2 regions of the Acidihalobacter sp. genome follow, and region 2 is predicted to be linked to the other one. Evidence: predicted binding sites of a transcription regulator. Region 2 holds the regulator's gene; the other holds the start of a gene.
The links. The regulator sigma-54, encoded in region 2, starts transcription at its own class of promoters, with help from an activator protein. The targets are predictions, from matches to a motif close to TGGCANGNTNCNTGCTT.
Positions count from the first base shown of each region.

Region 1 (7,315 bases), on a different contig from region 2:
AGTAGCTCTGATCTCCGGCGGCCTGGATTCCATGCTCGCTACCCGTGCCGTAATGGAACAGGGCGTGCACGTCGAAGGCATCAACTTCTTCACCGGGTTCTGCGTGGAGGGACACACACACGCCATCCGCAAGCAGGACCGAGCCAAACCGAAGCGCAATAACGCACTGTGGGTTGCCGAGCAGCTCGGCATCCGCCTGCACATCGTCGACATCGTTGAGGAATACAAGGATGTGGTGCTCAACCCGAAGCACGGCTACGGGGCCAATCTCAATCCCTGTCTGGACTGCAAGGTCTTCATGGTCGGCAAGGCGCGCGAATGGATGCAGGCCAATGGCTTCGATTTCATTATCACGGGCGAGGTGATCGGCCAGAGGCCCAAGTCACAGCGCAAGCAAACCATGCCGATCGTTGCGCGCGAATCGGGGGCGGACGATCTGCTGCTGCGCCCTCTGTGCGCGAAGAATCTGGCGCCTACTCTGCCAGAGCGAGAGGGCTGGGTGGGCCGGGAGCAGCTATTCAACTTCTCGGGTCGCTCGCGCAAGCCGCAGATGGCGCTGGCCGAGCGTTTCGGTTTGGAGGACTATGCGCAGCCCGCTGGAGGCTGCTGCTTTCTCACGGACGAGAGCTATTCGCGCAAGCTCGCCGATCTGTGGCAGCACCGCGGTGAAAAGCGCTACGAACTCGACGACATCATGCTGCTCAAGGTGGGGCGCCACTTGCGCCCCCGTCCACATTTCAAGCTCATCGTCGCCCGCGAGGAAGGCGAGTCGCGCTTCCTTGAGGGTTATCGCAAGCAATTTACGCATCTGCACCCGATCAGTCATGGTGGGCCGCTGACCCTGGTCGAAGGCGAGTATCTCAGCGCCGAGGACCTGACCCTGGCTGCGCGGATCGTGGCGCGCTTCAGTCAGGGCCGCGACGCTGCAAGCGTCGAAGTCGCCGTCACGCAGCCCGGTGACGAGCCGCGGCGCTTGAACATTGCGCCGCTTCCGATTGGTGACGTCGCGCAGAGCTGGTATGTCTGAGTCCTCCGAGTACCAACTCGACGCGCGCCGGCTGCTCTGCCCGATGCCGGTGATCCGCGTGCAGGATCGGGTTAAGGGGCTGGCGACAGGTGACCGGCTGCGGGTTTTCTGCACCGATCCGGGCGCTCTGGCCGATGTCCCGGCGTGGTGCCGTGTACACGGCCACCGTGTGATCGAGACGCAGGAGATCGATGGCGAAGTGGAGATTCTGATCGAGCTCGGCTGAGCGCACGGCTATGGCATAATCGCCGTTCCGCCATCTTGACCCATCGCCTGATGCCCGACTCCGACCTTTCCACCCCCGATGTCCGCTTCGCCGCGATGCGGCGTGTCACTCTGGTCGGCGCGTTGGTCAATGTCGTGGTGTCCGCCGCACAGATCACTGGCGGCGTCTTCGCACATTCCCAGGCTTTGATCGCGGATGGCTTGCATACGCTCTCCGATCTGATCAGCGATGCGGTCGTGTTGTTCGCGGCCAAGCAAGGAAGCCAGGATGCCGACGAGGAACACCCCTACGGCCATCGCCGCATCGAGACCTTGGGGTCGGTGTTCGTCGGCCTGGCCCTGGTCGGCGTGGCTGTGGCGATCGGTTTCAATGCCGGAGAGCGTTTGTTCCATCCGGGACGTCTGTTCGATCCGGAGCCTCTGGCTCTGGCTTTCGCCGCGCTCGCCATCGTGTCCAAGGAAGCGCTCTACCACTACACCGTGCATGTCGCCAAGCGCGTGCGCTCCAGTCTGTTGCGGGCCAACGCCTGGCATCATCGCTCCGACGTGTTTTCCTCGCTGGTGGTGTTCGCCGGCATCGGCGGCACGTTGCTCGGCTTGCCCTACCTGGATGCGATAGCGGCCATCGTGGTCGCGGTCATGATTGCGCGCATCGGTTGGCAGCTGGCCTCCAGCGGTGTGCGCGAGCTTATCGATACCGGGCTGGAGCCCGAGGAGGTCGAGGCGATCAGGCGTACCATTCTCGATACCGATGGTGTCAGCGGTCTGCACATGTTGCGCACGCGCCGCATGGGCGGCGAAGCGCTGGCGGACGTGCACATTCTGGTCAATTCCCGTATCAGCGTGTCCGAGGGGCATCGGATCAGCGAAGCCGTCGAGCACCGCTTGATCGAAGAATTCGAGGAGATGTCGGACGTTACCGTCCACATCGATCCCGAGGATGACGAGCGTGAGGCGGCTTGTGCGAGATTGCCGCTGCGCGGCGAATTGATGAGTCGCCTGCGGGCGCAGTGGGGGCAGATTCCCGCGGCCTCCCTGCTGGAGAATGTCGGCCTGCATTACCTAGACGGCCATGTTCATCTGGAGTTGTTTCTGTCCCTGCGCGAAATGTCCGGGACGAAGGAGGCGAAGCAGATTGCACACGAATTGACCGAAGCGTCCAAGACCTTGCCGGAGGTTGGAGAGGTGATGGTCTATTTCCGCTGTGCAAGCACCTAATTTGGTGCGAAAACGATTTTGTTGCACTAGATTGGTGCGGCAAGCATTTGGGTCGTTCCGGCAAATCCTGGTGGCGGGAGCTTGCCGGGCTTGGCATTATTTCTGCTTATGACCGTCGAGCAGGAGCATTGCTGGAGCGATGCCTGTCCATTTCGAGAAACGTTCCACGCGTGAGGAGTCCATTAGCATGTCCCCGACAGACGTTCTGAACATGATCAAGGAATACGACGTCAAATACGTCGACTTCCGCTTCACCGATACCCGCGGCAAAGAGCAGCACGTGAGCGTGCCGTCCAGCACCGTCGACGAGGGCCTTTTCGAGGACGGCAAGATGTTCGACGGCTCCTCCATCGCGGGTTGGAAGGGCATCGAGGCTTCCGACATGATTCTGATGCCCGACGCAGGTAGCGCGGTCATCGATCCGTTTTTCAACGAGACCACCCTGAACCTGCGCTGCGACATCATCGAGCCTTCCAACATGCAGGGCTACGAGCGCGACCCGCGTTCCATCGCCAAGCGCGCCGAGGCCTACCTGAAGTCCACCGGTATCGCCGACACCGCATTCTTCGGCCCCGAGCCCGAGTTCTTCGTGTTCGATGATGTGCGCTGGGGCACCGAGATGGGCGGCGCCTTCTACAGCATCGACTCCGACGAGGCTGGCTGGAACTCCGAGAAAGTGTTCGAGGAAGGCAACATCGGTCACCGTCCCGGCGTAAAGGGCGGTTACTTCCCGGTGCCGCCGGTCGATTCGCTGCAGGATCTGCGCTCGGCGATGTGCGAAGTGCTCGAGGAAATGGGTGTGCCCGTCGAAGTGCACCATCACGAGGTGGCGACTGCGGGACAGTGCGAGATCGGCACGCAGTTCAGCACGCTGGTCAAGCGAGCGGACTGGAACCAGATTATGAAATACACCATCCAGAACGTCGCCCATAACTACGGTAAGACCGCCACCTTCATGCCCAAGCCGCTGGTCGGCGACAACGGCAACGGCATGCACGTGCACCAGTCGCTGTCCAAGGGCGGCGTCAACTTGTTCGCCGGCGATCTGTACGGCGGCCTGTCCGAAACGGCGCTGTTCTACATTGGCGGCATCATCAAGCATGCTCAGGCGATCAACGCCTTCGCGAATGCATCGACCAACAGCTACAAGCGTCTGGTTCCGGGTTTCGAGGCGCCGGTGATGCTCGCGTATTCCGCGCGCAACCGTTCCGCTTCGATCCGTGTGCCGTGGGTGTCCAGCCCGAAGGCGCGCCGTATCGAGGTTCGTTTCCCGGATTCGACCGGCAATCCCTACTTCTCCTTCACGGCCATGCTGATGGCCGGCCTGGATGGCATCCAGAACAAGATCCATCCCGGCGAAGCCATGGACAAGAACCTGTACGACCTGCCGCCGGAGGAAGAAAAGAAGATTCCTCAGGTGTGCAGCTCGCTGGAGCAGGCCCTGGCCGCGCTCGACGCCGACCGCGACTTCCTGAAGGCCGGCGACGTGTTCACCGACGACGCCATCGATGCCTACATCGAACTCAAGATGGAGGAGGTCACGCGCCTGCGCATGACCACGCATCCGGCGGAATTCGATATGTATTACAGCCTCTGAGCCGTTCAGGCGCAGCGGTTTGTCACGGAGACGCCCCGCACGGGGCGTTTCTTTTTTGTGCTGGTCTTTATGCGTGCGCCGTTTCGATGGTCACTCCAGGCCGACGAATGCGGCTTGCGGCGAGCGCCGTGCAGCGCCTATGCTCAAGGCATGCAGCGTTTATTGCTTTTCCTGGTCGTTTGCCTGGCCCTGCCTGTCGCGGTGGGGGCGCAGATCTACAGTTGGACCGATGCCCAGGGCAATACCGTCTTTTCCGACCAGAAGCCTCCGTCGGGCGTGGCGTCGCACTCGGTTGAACTCAAGCCTCTGAATACCGTGCCGGCCGCCCCTGCTCCCAATTCGGCCGCGCAGGCGGCGCCGCAGAGCGCTCCGGCCGTCACCGAGCAGGCCAAGCCGCAGCTGCGCATCGTCAGCCCCAAGAACGAGCAGGCCCTGCGTGCGAACAATGGCGATATCACCATCAAGCTGCAGGTCAGCCCGGAACTTGCCAAGGGGCAGGCGCTGCAGTTGTATCTCGATGAAAAAGTCGTCTACGTCGGCCGTTCGCTCGATGTTCGGCAACAGAATCTAGATCGTGGGGCTCATCACGCCTATGTCGTGCTGACGGATGTGCAGGGCCAGGTGTTGCGTCGTTCCAAGGCGATCACTTTTTACGTGTTGCGCCATTCGATTCTGTTCAAGAAGCCGGCCGGATCGGCTCCTTAGGGCCTGCTCACGCTATTGCGCGACGCGCTGGACTCCTCGTGGGTGCGGCGGCCAGCGCTTGGCCGGCTCCCGGATTGGAGCCGTGCGTTCTGCTGCGGCGGGTTCTGTGCCTTTTCTGTCCTCCGATATACAGCCCCTATTTGGGGCGTTTCGCCCGACAATGGTGCGTTCTAGTCCGTAGGGGAGCGGCTTGGCGGGGCTATGGGTGGGCGCGGATATTGCTTGAGCGTTCGATATGCCCCGGTAGGGCGGCTTTATGATGCCTTGATGAATCAGATTGCACTTCAAACTGGCACGATCGACGCGCACGCGATTCTGGACGGACTGACCACTTCGGTGTTCATGTTCGACCGGGATCTGCGTCTCGTATACCTCAATCCCGCCGGCGAGATGCTACTGGAACACAGTGCGCAAAACATGTTGGGTCAGCCGGCTGAAGCGATGTTTTCGGATGGCAACGGATTTGTGGAAGCGATGCGAGAAGTCATGGCGAGCATCCATCCGCAGACCGAACGTGAGAAAACGCTCACTTTGCCCGGCGCACGCGACGTCACAGTGGATTGCACGCTTTCACCTTGGATTACCGGTGAGGCGGTCGAGGGTTTGCTGCTCGAACTCAGCCAGATCGATCGTCAGCTGCGGATTACGCGGGAAAAACGCCTGCTGACCCAGCAGGCGACGGCGCGTCGTCTGTTGCGCGGTCTGGCGCACGAAATAAAGAATCCTTTGAGCGGCCTGCGCGGCGCCGCGCAACTGCTCGAACGCGAGTTGGATTCCGAGGGCCTGCGCGAATACACCGGCATCATCATCAGCGAGGCGGACCGCCTGCGGGCGCTGGTGGACCGGATGCTGGGCCCCAACAGCCGTCCGCGCATGGAGTCGGTCAACGTGCACGAGATTCTCGAGCGCGTCAGACAGCTGGTCGGCGTCGAGTCGCCGGGAGGCATTGCGCTCAACACGGACTACGATCCGAGCATTCCCGATCTGTACATAGACCGCGACATGATCATCCAGGCGGTGCTCAACATCGTACAGAACGCGGTGCATGCGCTCGAGGGGCGTGGCGAGATCCTCATGCGCACGCGCATCGCGCGCAACTACACCATCGGCGGTACGCGTCACCGGCTTATCGCGGTGATCGAGGTGCACGACAACGGCCCAGGCATTCCCGACAATCTCATCGAACGCATGTTTTATCCCATGGTTTCGGGTCAGGCTGGCGGAACCGGTCTGGGTCTGGCCATTTCTCAATCGCTGGTCACGCAGCATGGCGGTCTGATCGAGTGCCAGTCGCGTCCCGGCCATACCGTTTTCACCCTCCTTTTGCCTTTGGAGGCAAATGCATGAATGTCAGCCACAACGGTAGTCTCTGGGTTGTCGATGACGATCGCTCCATTCGGTGGGTGCTGGAGCGTGCCCTGAGCGGTTCGGGGTTCGACGTACACAGCTTCAGCGACGCCGAATCGGTGCTGCAACAGCTTGAGCATGAGCGCCCGGACGCCGTCATCAGCGATATCCGCATGCCGGGCATGGACGGGCTCGAACTGCTCGAGCGGATCCATATAGGACATCCGGAGCTGCCCGTCATCATCATTACGGCGCATTCTGACCTGGATGCCGCTGTCGCCGCCTATCAGGGCGGGGCGTTCGAATATCTGCCCAAGCCGTTCGACGTGGACGAAGCGGTCGAACTTGCCCGCCGTGCCGTGCAGCGTGCGCGCGAGCGCCCAGTGCCGCGCGTCAGCGAGTCGCTTGAGGATGGCGCCGGCATCATTGGCGAAGCGCCCGCAATGCAGGAGGTGTTCCGGGCGATCGGCCGTTTGGCACGCTCCAACATCACGGTGCTGATCACGGGCGAATCCGGCACCGGCAAGGAGCTTATCGCGCGTGCATTGCATCAACACAGCCCGCGGGCCGGAGGGCCGTATATCGCGCTGAATACCGCGGCGATTCCGCGCGATCTGCTGGAGTCGGAATTGTTCGGCCACGAGAAAGGGGCCTTCACGGGCGCGCAGACGCAGCGCCGCGGCCGTTTCGAGCAGGCCGATGGCGGCACGTTGTTTCTGGACGAAATCGGCGATATGCCGCCGGAGCTGCAGACGCGCCTGCTGCGCGTGTTGGCCGATGGCGAGTTCTACCGTGTTGGCGGACACACGCCGATTCGTGTCGACGTGCGCATCATCGCGGCGACACACCAGAATCTCGAACGCAGAGTCGCCGAAGGGCAGTTCCGCGAGGATCTGCTGCATCGTCTGAACGTAATCCGGTTGCGCCTCCCGCCGCTGCGTGAGCGCCCCGAGGACATTCCTATTCTGCTCGAGCATTTCCTCCAGCAGGCTGCGCAGGAGCTGGACACCACGCCCAAGCTGCCGCTGCCGGAGGTGATAGAGCACCTCGTCCACTATCCCTGGCCCGGCAACGTGCGCGAGTTGGAAAACACCTGCCGCTGGCTGACGGTGATGGCTACCGGCAACGAGTTGCATCTGGAGGATCTGCCGCCGGAGTTGCGTCAGCGTCAGGCCTCGAGCGAAGGCCTGGATTGG
Region 1 is NZ_JARRQY010000034.1:47,907-55,221, reverse strand. It holds gene P8014_RS12640 (tRNA (5-methylaminomethyl-2-thiouridylate)-methyltransferase) at 1-1,027, shown strand, start outside; gene P8014_RS12635 (sulfurtransferase TusA family protein) at 1,020-1,253, shown strand; gene P8014_RS12630 (cation diffusion facilitator family transporter) at 1,304-2,470, shown strand; gene glnA (glutamate--ammonia ligase) at 2,658-4,067, shown strand; gene P8014_RS12620 (DUF4124 domain-containing protein) at 4,218-4,772, shown strand; gene glnL (nitrogen regulation protein NR(II)) at 5,040-6,119, shown strand; gene ntrC (nitrogen regulation protein NR(I)) at 6,116-7,315, shown strand, end outside.
Region 1: glnA (glutamate--ammonia ligase) is a predicted target of sigma-54. The motif match lies at 2,562-2,578, and genes of this name have one in related genera.

Region 2 (7,315 bases):
TGGAGCCGAACATGTCCGTGAGCACCAGTACGCCTTCGCCCCGGTCGAGTTGCTCGCACATGGCGAGGGCGTCCTCGTACAGCTTGTCGGGATTGGCCGACAGCGGCACGGAAAGCTGCGCGATGGGCAGCGGGTCGGTGCCCAGCATGCTGCGCGCGGTGTCCGCGAGGTCGCGGCCGATGTTGCCGTGGGTGATTAGCAGGAGGCTGACGGACATGGGGTGGGCAGACTACGCGTAAACAATTGCGGCGACAAGACTGCACGCCAGGCGCGGGTTCTCGGGGTAAATGAGGGGGCGTTCATTCCAGTTCCCGGTGGCGAATGGTGACGGAGGCGCCACGGTTGGCCCGCAGGTGCTCGCCGAGGCGCTGTACGAGATAGACGGAGCGGTGTTGCCCGCCCGTGCAGCCGATTGAAACGCTCAGATAGTTGCGGTTCTCCGCCTCGAAGCGGGGAATCCAGTTCTCCAGAAAACGGCGCAGATCGTCGTACATGTTTTCAACCATGGGGTGCGCTTCCAGGTATTCGCGCACGGCCGGATCGAGGCCGGTCTGGCTGCGTAGCCGCGGCTCCCAGTGTGGATTGGGCAGACAGCGGACATCGAATACGAAATCCGAATCGGTCGGTACGCCGTGTTTAAAACCGAAGGACTGGAATTGCAGCGACAGTGCGCCGGTATGATCGCGTCCGACACGCTCGCGAATCTGCGCGGTCAGCTGGTGGACGTTGCTGTGCGTGGTGTCGATGGTGAGGTCGGCATGCGCGGCGATTTCGCTGAGCAGCGACCGTTCGAGGTGGATGGCCTCGATCAGCGGCAGCCCCTTGCGCGACAGCGGGTGTTTGCGCCGGGTTTCGCTGAAGCGCTTGAGCAAGGTGTCGACTTCGGCTTGAAGATAGATGATCTCCAGTTCGACGCCCTGGTCGCGGATCTCGCGCACGATGCTGTCGAAGCGGCGCAGTTCCTCGACGCCGCTGCGTGCGTCGATGCCGACCGCTGCGGCGTCGTACAGTTTCAGGCGTGGCGTGAGCAACTGGGTCACGAAGGGCGATAGCAAGCCGAGGTGGAGGTTGTCGATGCAGTAGAACCCTTCGTCCTCGAGTGCATGCAGGGCGACGGTCTTGCCCGAGCCGGAGAGCCCGCTGACGATGATGAGTCTCATGTGCGCTGGGCCTCGATCAGGTGCAGCTGACGCTGGGCCAGGTCCTCGGCTGCATCGTAGCCGGAATCGCGCAGTTGATGCTTGCGCACTGCCGCTTCGACTAGCACGGCCAGATCGCGGCTGGGTGCGACGTTGATGACGGTGACCGGCACGGTGACGCCGAGCAGTTCGCGCTCGGCCAGCACGCCTTGCAGACGCGTGGTTTCCGTCGCGGCGGGTTCGGCGTGGCGCAGGTCGATGATCAGCTGCAGATTCTTCCGGTCCTTGATGGCGTTGTCGCCGTACATGGCGCGAATGTTGAGCACGCCGAGCCCGCGAACCTCCAGCATGTCCTGCAGTACCGCAGGACTGTGGGCCTGCAGCGTGTTGGGCGTGATGCGCGCCAGTTCCGGGGCATCGTCGGCGACCAGCCGGTGTCCGCGCGTGACCAGTTCCAGCGCCAGTTCGCTTTTGCCGACGTTGCTGTCGCCGGCCAGTAACACGCCGATGCCAAGCACTTCCATGAACACGCCGTGCATGGTGATGCGCTCGGCAAGCGCTTCGCTGAGGTAGTAGCGCAGCTGGCTGAGCAATTCCTGTTCGGCCAGTGGCGTGGTGAACAACGGCACGTTGCGCGAGTCGGCCGCGGCGCGCAGGGTCTGGCCGGCGGTCAGACCGTCGGCCAGCAGCACCACGACGGTGGCTTGAAACAGATGTCGGATGGCTTCGGCGCGTTCGGCCGGCGGCAGCTCGGTGAGATATTCCATCTCGGCCGGGCCGATTACCTGAACCGCACTGGTGGTGATGAGGTCGAGATGGCTGACCAGCGTGGCGCCGCCCCAGGGGCAGCGGGCGCTGCTGAGTGCGCGCTGTGCGCCCTTGCGCCCAGCCGTCCATTCGAGCTGCAGCTTGTCGCAAAGAGTCTCGAACAGCATCTGAACAGTCAGCGGAGTGGATTCCATGCTGGCTAGTCTACTGAATTCCGGGGCGCTTTCGGCACTTCTGCGCCCCGGATTCTTGTCCGGTCAGGCGGCGTGCCGCGCACTCCATTCGGTTAGTGCGCGGTAAAGCGTCTCGCTGTCCGTACACTGGCGTAGTTGTGCAACGGTGTCGGCGTCACGAAACAGTCTGGCGAGCTGAGCGAGGATGTCGAGATGCGCGTCAGTGCATTCCTCCGGCACGATCAATGCGAAGAGCAGATCGACGGGGTGTTTGTCGGGCGCGTCGAAATCGATCCCTTCGTGCAGTTTGACGAATGCGCCGACTGCCCGTCCGATGCCTTTCATGCGCCCGTGGGGAATGGCTACGCCCGCACCGAGCCCGGTGCTGCCCAGTCGTTCGCGCGCCAGCAGAGTGTCGAAAACCTCATCGGCCGAAAGGCCGGTTTCCTCACTGCCTAGCAGCTGACCGAGCAATTCCAGAGTACGTTTTTTGCTGGTAACGTCGGCGTTGTCTACGACGCGATCCAGGCTCAGTAGTTCGCCGATCTGCATGGTGTGACCTACAGCGTTGGTGGATTCAGGCAAGACGTTTGTCGGCGTCGGCCTTGTGGTGGTCCTTGATCTTTTCCTTGTGCTTGACGACCTGCCGGTCGAGCTTGTCCACCAGACCGTCGATGGCGGCGTACATGTCCTCGGTTTCCGCTTCCGCATGCAGCTGGTTGCCGCCGAGCAGCAGACTGGCTTCGGCCTTCTGGCGGAGTTTCTCGACGCTGAGCACGACATGTACGTCGATCACATTGTCGAAATGGCGCTCCAGGCGCTGGAATTTCTCTTCGACGTAGGCACGCAGCGGGTCGGTGAGTTCGAGGTGGTGGCCAGTGAGGTTGATCTGCATGGGTGACTCCATTGTTGTCTGTCAGGCCTTCGTCAGGCGTTTGCGTTCGCTGGAAGAGAGAATATTCATGCCCTCGCGGTACTTGGCGACCGTGCGGCGGGCCACCTGAATGCCCTTCTCTCCCAAAAGGGCGGCGATTTTACTGTCTGAAAGGGGTTTGTCGCCAGGTTCCCCTTCGATGAGCTTGCGAATCATCGCGCGGATGGCCACCGCCGAGCACTCGCCGCCGTCGGCGGTGCCGACATGGCTGGAGAAGAAATACTTGAACTCGAAGATGCCGCGCGGGGTGTGCATGTATTTCTGCGTGGTGACGCGGGAGATGGTCGATTCGTGCATTTCGACCTGCTCGGCGATGTCGCGCAGTACCAGCGGTTTCATGGCTTCCTCGCCATATTCGAGAAAGCCGCGCTGTTGTTCGACGATGGCGGAGGCCACGCGCAGCAGCGTTTCGTTACGGCTCTGCAGACTCTTGATGAACCAGCGTGCCTCCTGCAGCTGGTTTTTGATGTAGGTGTTGTCCGTGCTGGTGTCGGCGCGCTTGACCATGGCTGCGTAGGTGGCGTTCACGCGCAGGCGCGGGATGGCTTCGGTGTTGAGTTCGACGCGCCAGCGCTGATCCTGCTTGCGCACGATGACGTCAGGTACGATGTACTCGGGCCGGCGATCGCTGATCTGCGCACCGGGGCGTGGGTTGAGCGTCTGTATCAGTGCAACTGCGCTCTGCAGGCCGGCCTCGTCGAGTTCGAGGCGGCGCATGAGCGTTTTGAAATCGTGGTTGGCGAGCAGATCGAGATGTTCGCCGATGAGCTTGCGGACGGCTTCCAGCCAGGGCGTGTCGGCGGGCAGTTCATAGAGCTGTGCCAGCAGACATTCGGACAGGTTGCGGGCGCCGCAGCCGGGCGGATCGAGGCGCTGGATGAGGTGCCGTACCGCCTCGATATCCTCGATCTCGAGCGGCTCTTCCAGTCCCAGTTCCTGGGTCAGGCTGTTCTGCAGGGTGGGCAGATCTTCCTGCAGGTAGCCGTCTTCGTCGATGGCGTCGATCAGGTTGATGGCGATCTGCCGGTCCTGATCGTTCATCGTGGTGAGGTGGATCTGCCACAGCAGATGGTCGATCAGCGATTCGTCACCCCCGCTTTGGGATTCGTAGGGATCGCGCTCCTCGCCTTCAAGGCGGCCATTGCCGGAGCCTGGTACGTTGGCCGGCTCATAGATGTCCTCCCAGGCGCTGTCGACGGGCAGGTCGTCCGGGATCGTGTCTTCGGCGCTGGTGGTAGAGTCGTCGTTTTCTTGATCTTCGGCCGGGTAGTTCTCGTCGTTTTCCTCGTCGCTGTCCAGCAGCGGATTGGTTTCTAGAATCTCCTGGATGTGGGTCTGCAGCTCTAGGGTGGAATACTGCAGCAGGCGAATCGCCTGCTGCAACTGGGGCGTCATGGCCAGTTGCTGCCCCAGCTTGAGTTGAATCGAAGGCTTGATCATCGGGTTTCCGTCATTGCGGCGTTTCGCCGCTCGCTCCAGCAGGCCGGTGCCTCCTGTCTGGTTTTTGCTGTGTCATGTCCAGGATTATATCGAATCCATCTCGGATGCAAGATGTGCTCTCGATCCGCATGGTGCGCTCTGCTGGCGTACGAGGCCGGAGGCGCCGTCCGCCGAGGTGCGCGAGGCAGCGCTGGTGCGGCATCACAGTTTGAAGTCTTCACCGAGGTAGACCTCGCGGGCCTTGCGATTGTGCAGGATGTCCTCGGGGCCGCCTTCGGCGAGCACGCGCCCTTCGCTCAGAATGTAGGCCCGTTGGCAGATACCCAGGGTTTCGCGCACGTTGTGATCGGTGATCAGCACGCCGATGTTGCGCTCGCTCAGATGGCGCACGATGCGCTGGATGTCGAGTACGGAAATCGGATCGACGCCGGCGAAAGGTTCGTCGAGCAGGATGAAGGCGGGGTCGGCGGCCAGGGCACGGGCGATTTCGACGCGCCGGCGTTCACCGCCCGAGAGGCTGTAGCCGCGGCTGTCGTGGATATGCCCGATCTGGAGTTCCTCGAGCAGGGCGTCGAGCGCTTCCTCGCGGCCCTTGGCATCGAGTTCCTTGCGCAGTTCCAGTACGGCGCGGATGTTGTCCTCGACGCTCAGACGGCGGAACACGGAGGCTTCCTGCGGCAGGTAGCCGATGCCCATGCGCGCGCGCGCGTGCATGGGGAAACGCGTGATCTCCTGTTCGTTGAGCTGGATGTTGCCTCCATCGGCCTGGATCAGGCCGACCATGATGTAGAAGCAGGTGGTCTTGCCGGCGCCGTTAGGGCCGAGTAGGCCGACCACTTCGCCGCTAGCGACTTCCAGCGAGACGCTGGCCAGTACGTCGCGGCCGCGGTAGCGCTTGGCGAGTTCGGTGCCGCGCAGCACGCTCATTGTTTTGGCGTCTCCGCGGTCTTGCCCGTGGCGGGTGTGTAGGTGGCCTCGATGCGTTGTCCCGGCGCGCCGGCGTCGACCAGGTCGCGCCGGATGTCGTAGACGATGCGACTGGCGCGGAAGGCGTTGCCGCGCTGCTGTAGCTGGGCGTCGCCGGTGAGCACGATGCTCTGTTCGGCGGGGTTGTAGACCATGTTCTTTGCCTGGCCGGTGATGCGCTTGCCTTCGGCGGTGGTGTCTTCGAAGGTCGCCGGCGTGCCGATCATGGTCAGTTTCTGGATCGGTCCGCTGTTGGGGGCGAGGATGTCCAGCTTGTCGCCCTTGATCATGAGTTTGTCCTGGGTGACCACCACGTTGCCGCTGTAGTTTCCGGTGCCTTTCTGCTGGTTGAAGCGGAAATGGTCGGCGCTGATGTGTACCGGAGCCTCGGGCGCTGCCGGAGTTTGCGCAGCGGCGGGCAGGGGCGCCAGGCAGAACAGGGCGGTGGTCAGGAGCAGGCGTGGGCTAATGAGATCGTTTCGCATAGTGGTCGTCAGCGCTGGTAGGTGCTGCGCACCTCGCGCAGCAGTTCGAAGACATGGTCGGCGAAGTCGGCGTGAAGGCCAAGCCCCTGTACATGGTAACCGGGAGCGTCGATGGTCGTATGCGCCTGGCTGGTAGCGGTCTGGGTGCGGATGTTGACGTATAGGTCGGAGGTGACCAGCTTGAGTTCTCCGTCGGTGGCCGAACGCGTTATGACCACCCTCTCGGGCATGTGTACGTGTTCGCCGTCGGCCTGCAGGTCCGCGCGGGGCGTGGTCAGGATGACGGGGGCCCCGGTCTGAGGGTAGACGGTCAGTACGACATCCTGTAGGTGGGTGATGTCGTCGGGTAGCGTGTGGGTCAGGGTCGTGGCCTGCAGACGGTAGCGCGGTTTGCCGTTGGTGCGCATCTGGGTCAGCGTGATACCGCTGGCGCGGTAGTCGACGCCGCTGGTGGGCGGGTGCGGTTTGCTCAGCGGCGGAACGAGCTGGCCCAGCAGCCAGGCGGCCATGGCCACGGTGGCTAGTGCCACGGCTCCGTACCACAGGCGTTGGGCGTTCATGCGCCGCTGCTGCCCGGGTCAGCGGAGGTAGGTGGCGAGCAGACGTTCCAGGTTGCCCTGGACCTGCATGATGCGCTCGCAGACTTCGCGCGCCGCGCCGTGTCCGCCGGGGCTGGCGGTGATCCAGTGGGCATGCTCGCGGATCAGGGGGGAGGCGTCGGCCACGGCTACGGCCACACCGACGCGCCGCATGACGGGCAAGTCGACCACGTCGTCGCCGACGTAGGCGATGGCCTCGGGGCTGTGGCGCGTGGCTTCGAGCAGTTCCTCGAAGGCGGGCAGCTTGTCGCGCCGGCCCTGGATGACGTGGGCGATGCCGAGATCGGCGGCGCGCCGTTCGACGACCTGCGAGCGGCGCCCGGTGAGGATGGCCAGCGCCACGCCGCTGTCCTGCAGCATGCGCATGCCGTGACCGTCCTTGGCGTTGAAGGCCTTGTATTCCTGGCCGTCGTCGCCGAGCAGCAGTCGTCCGTCGGTGAGTACGCCATCGACGTCGAAGATGACCAGACGAATGGCGTTCAGGCGCTGTTGCAGGGCATCGTTGGAGAGTTCGAGCATGGTGTCTTCGCTGTCGCTTCGTTTTCAGACCACGCCGGCGCGCAGCAGGTCCTGCATGTTGAGCGCGCCGATCAGGCGGTTGTCGGCGTCGGTAACGGGCAGGGCGGTGATGCGGTGGTCTTCCATCAGTTTGACCGCTTCAGCCGCCAGCGTTTCCGGGTGGATGGTACGGCAGTCGCGGGTCATTACCTGCTCCATGCGTACGCGCTGGATGTCGTGTCCTTGGTTCAGGGTGCGGCGCAGGTCGCCGTCGGTGAATACGCCGATGACCTTGCGTTCGGCGTCGATGATG
Region 2 is NZ_JARRQY010000005.1:9,860-17,174, reverse strand. It holds gene P8014_RS02265 (PTS sugar transporter subunit IIA) at 1-217, opposite strand, end outside; gene rapZ (RNase adapter RapZ) at 300-1,160, opposite strand; gene hprK (HPr(Ser) kinase/phosphatase) at 1,157-2,101, opposite strand; gene P8014_RS02250 (PTS sugar transporter subunit IIA) at 2,165-2,665, opposite strand; gene raiA (ribosome-associated translation inhibitor RaiA) at 2,658-2,975, opposite strand; gene P8014_RS02240 (RNA polymerase factor sigma-54) at 2,997-4,454, opposite strand; gene lptB (LPS export ABC transporter ATP-binding protein) at 4,656-5,381, opposite strand; gene lptA (lipopolysaccharide transport periplasmic protein LptA) at 5,378-5,905, opposite strand; gene lptC (LPS export ABC transporter periplasmic protein LptC) at 5,914-6,465, opposite strand; gene kdsC (3-deoxy-manno-octulosonate-8-phosphatase KdsC) at 6,484-7,023, opposite strand; partial or broken gene P8014_RS02215 (KpsF/GutQ family sugar-phosphate isomerase) at 7,048-7,315, opposite strand, start outside.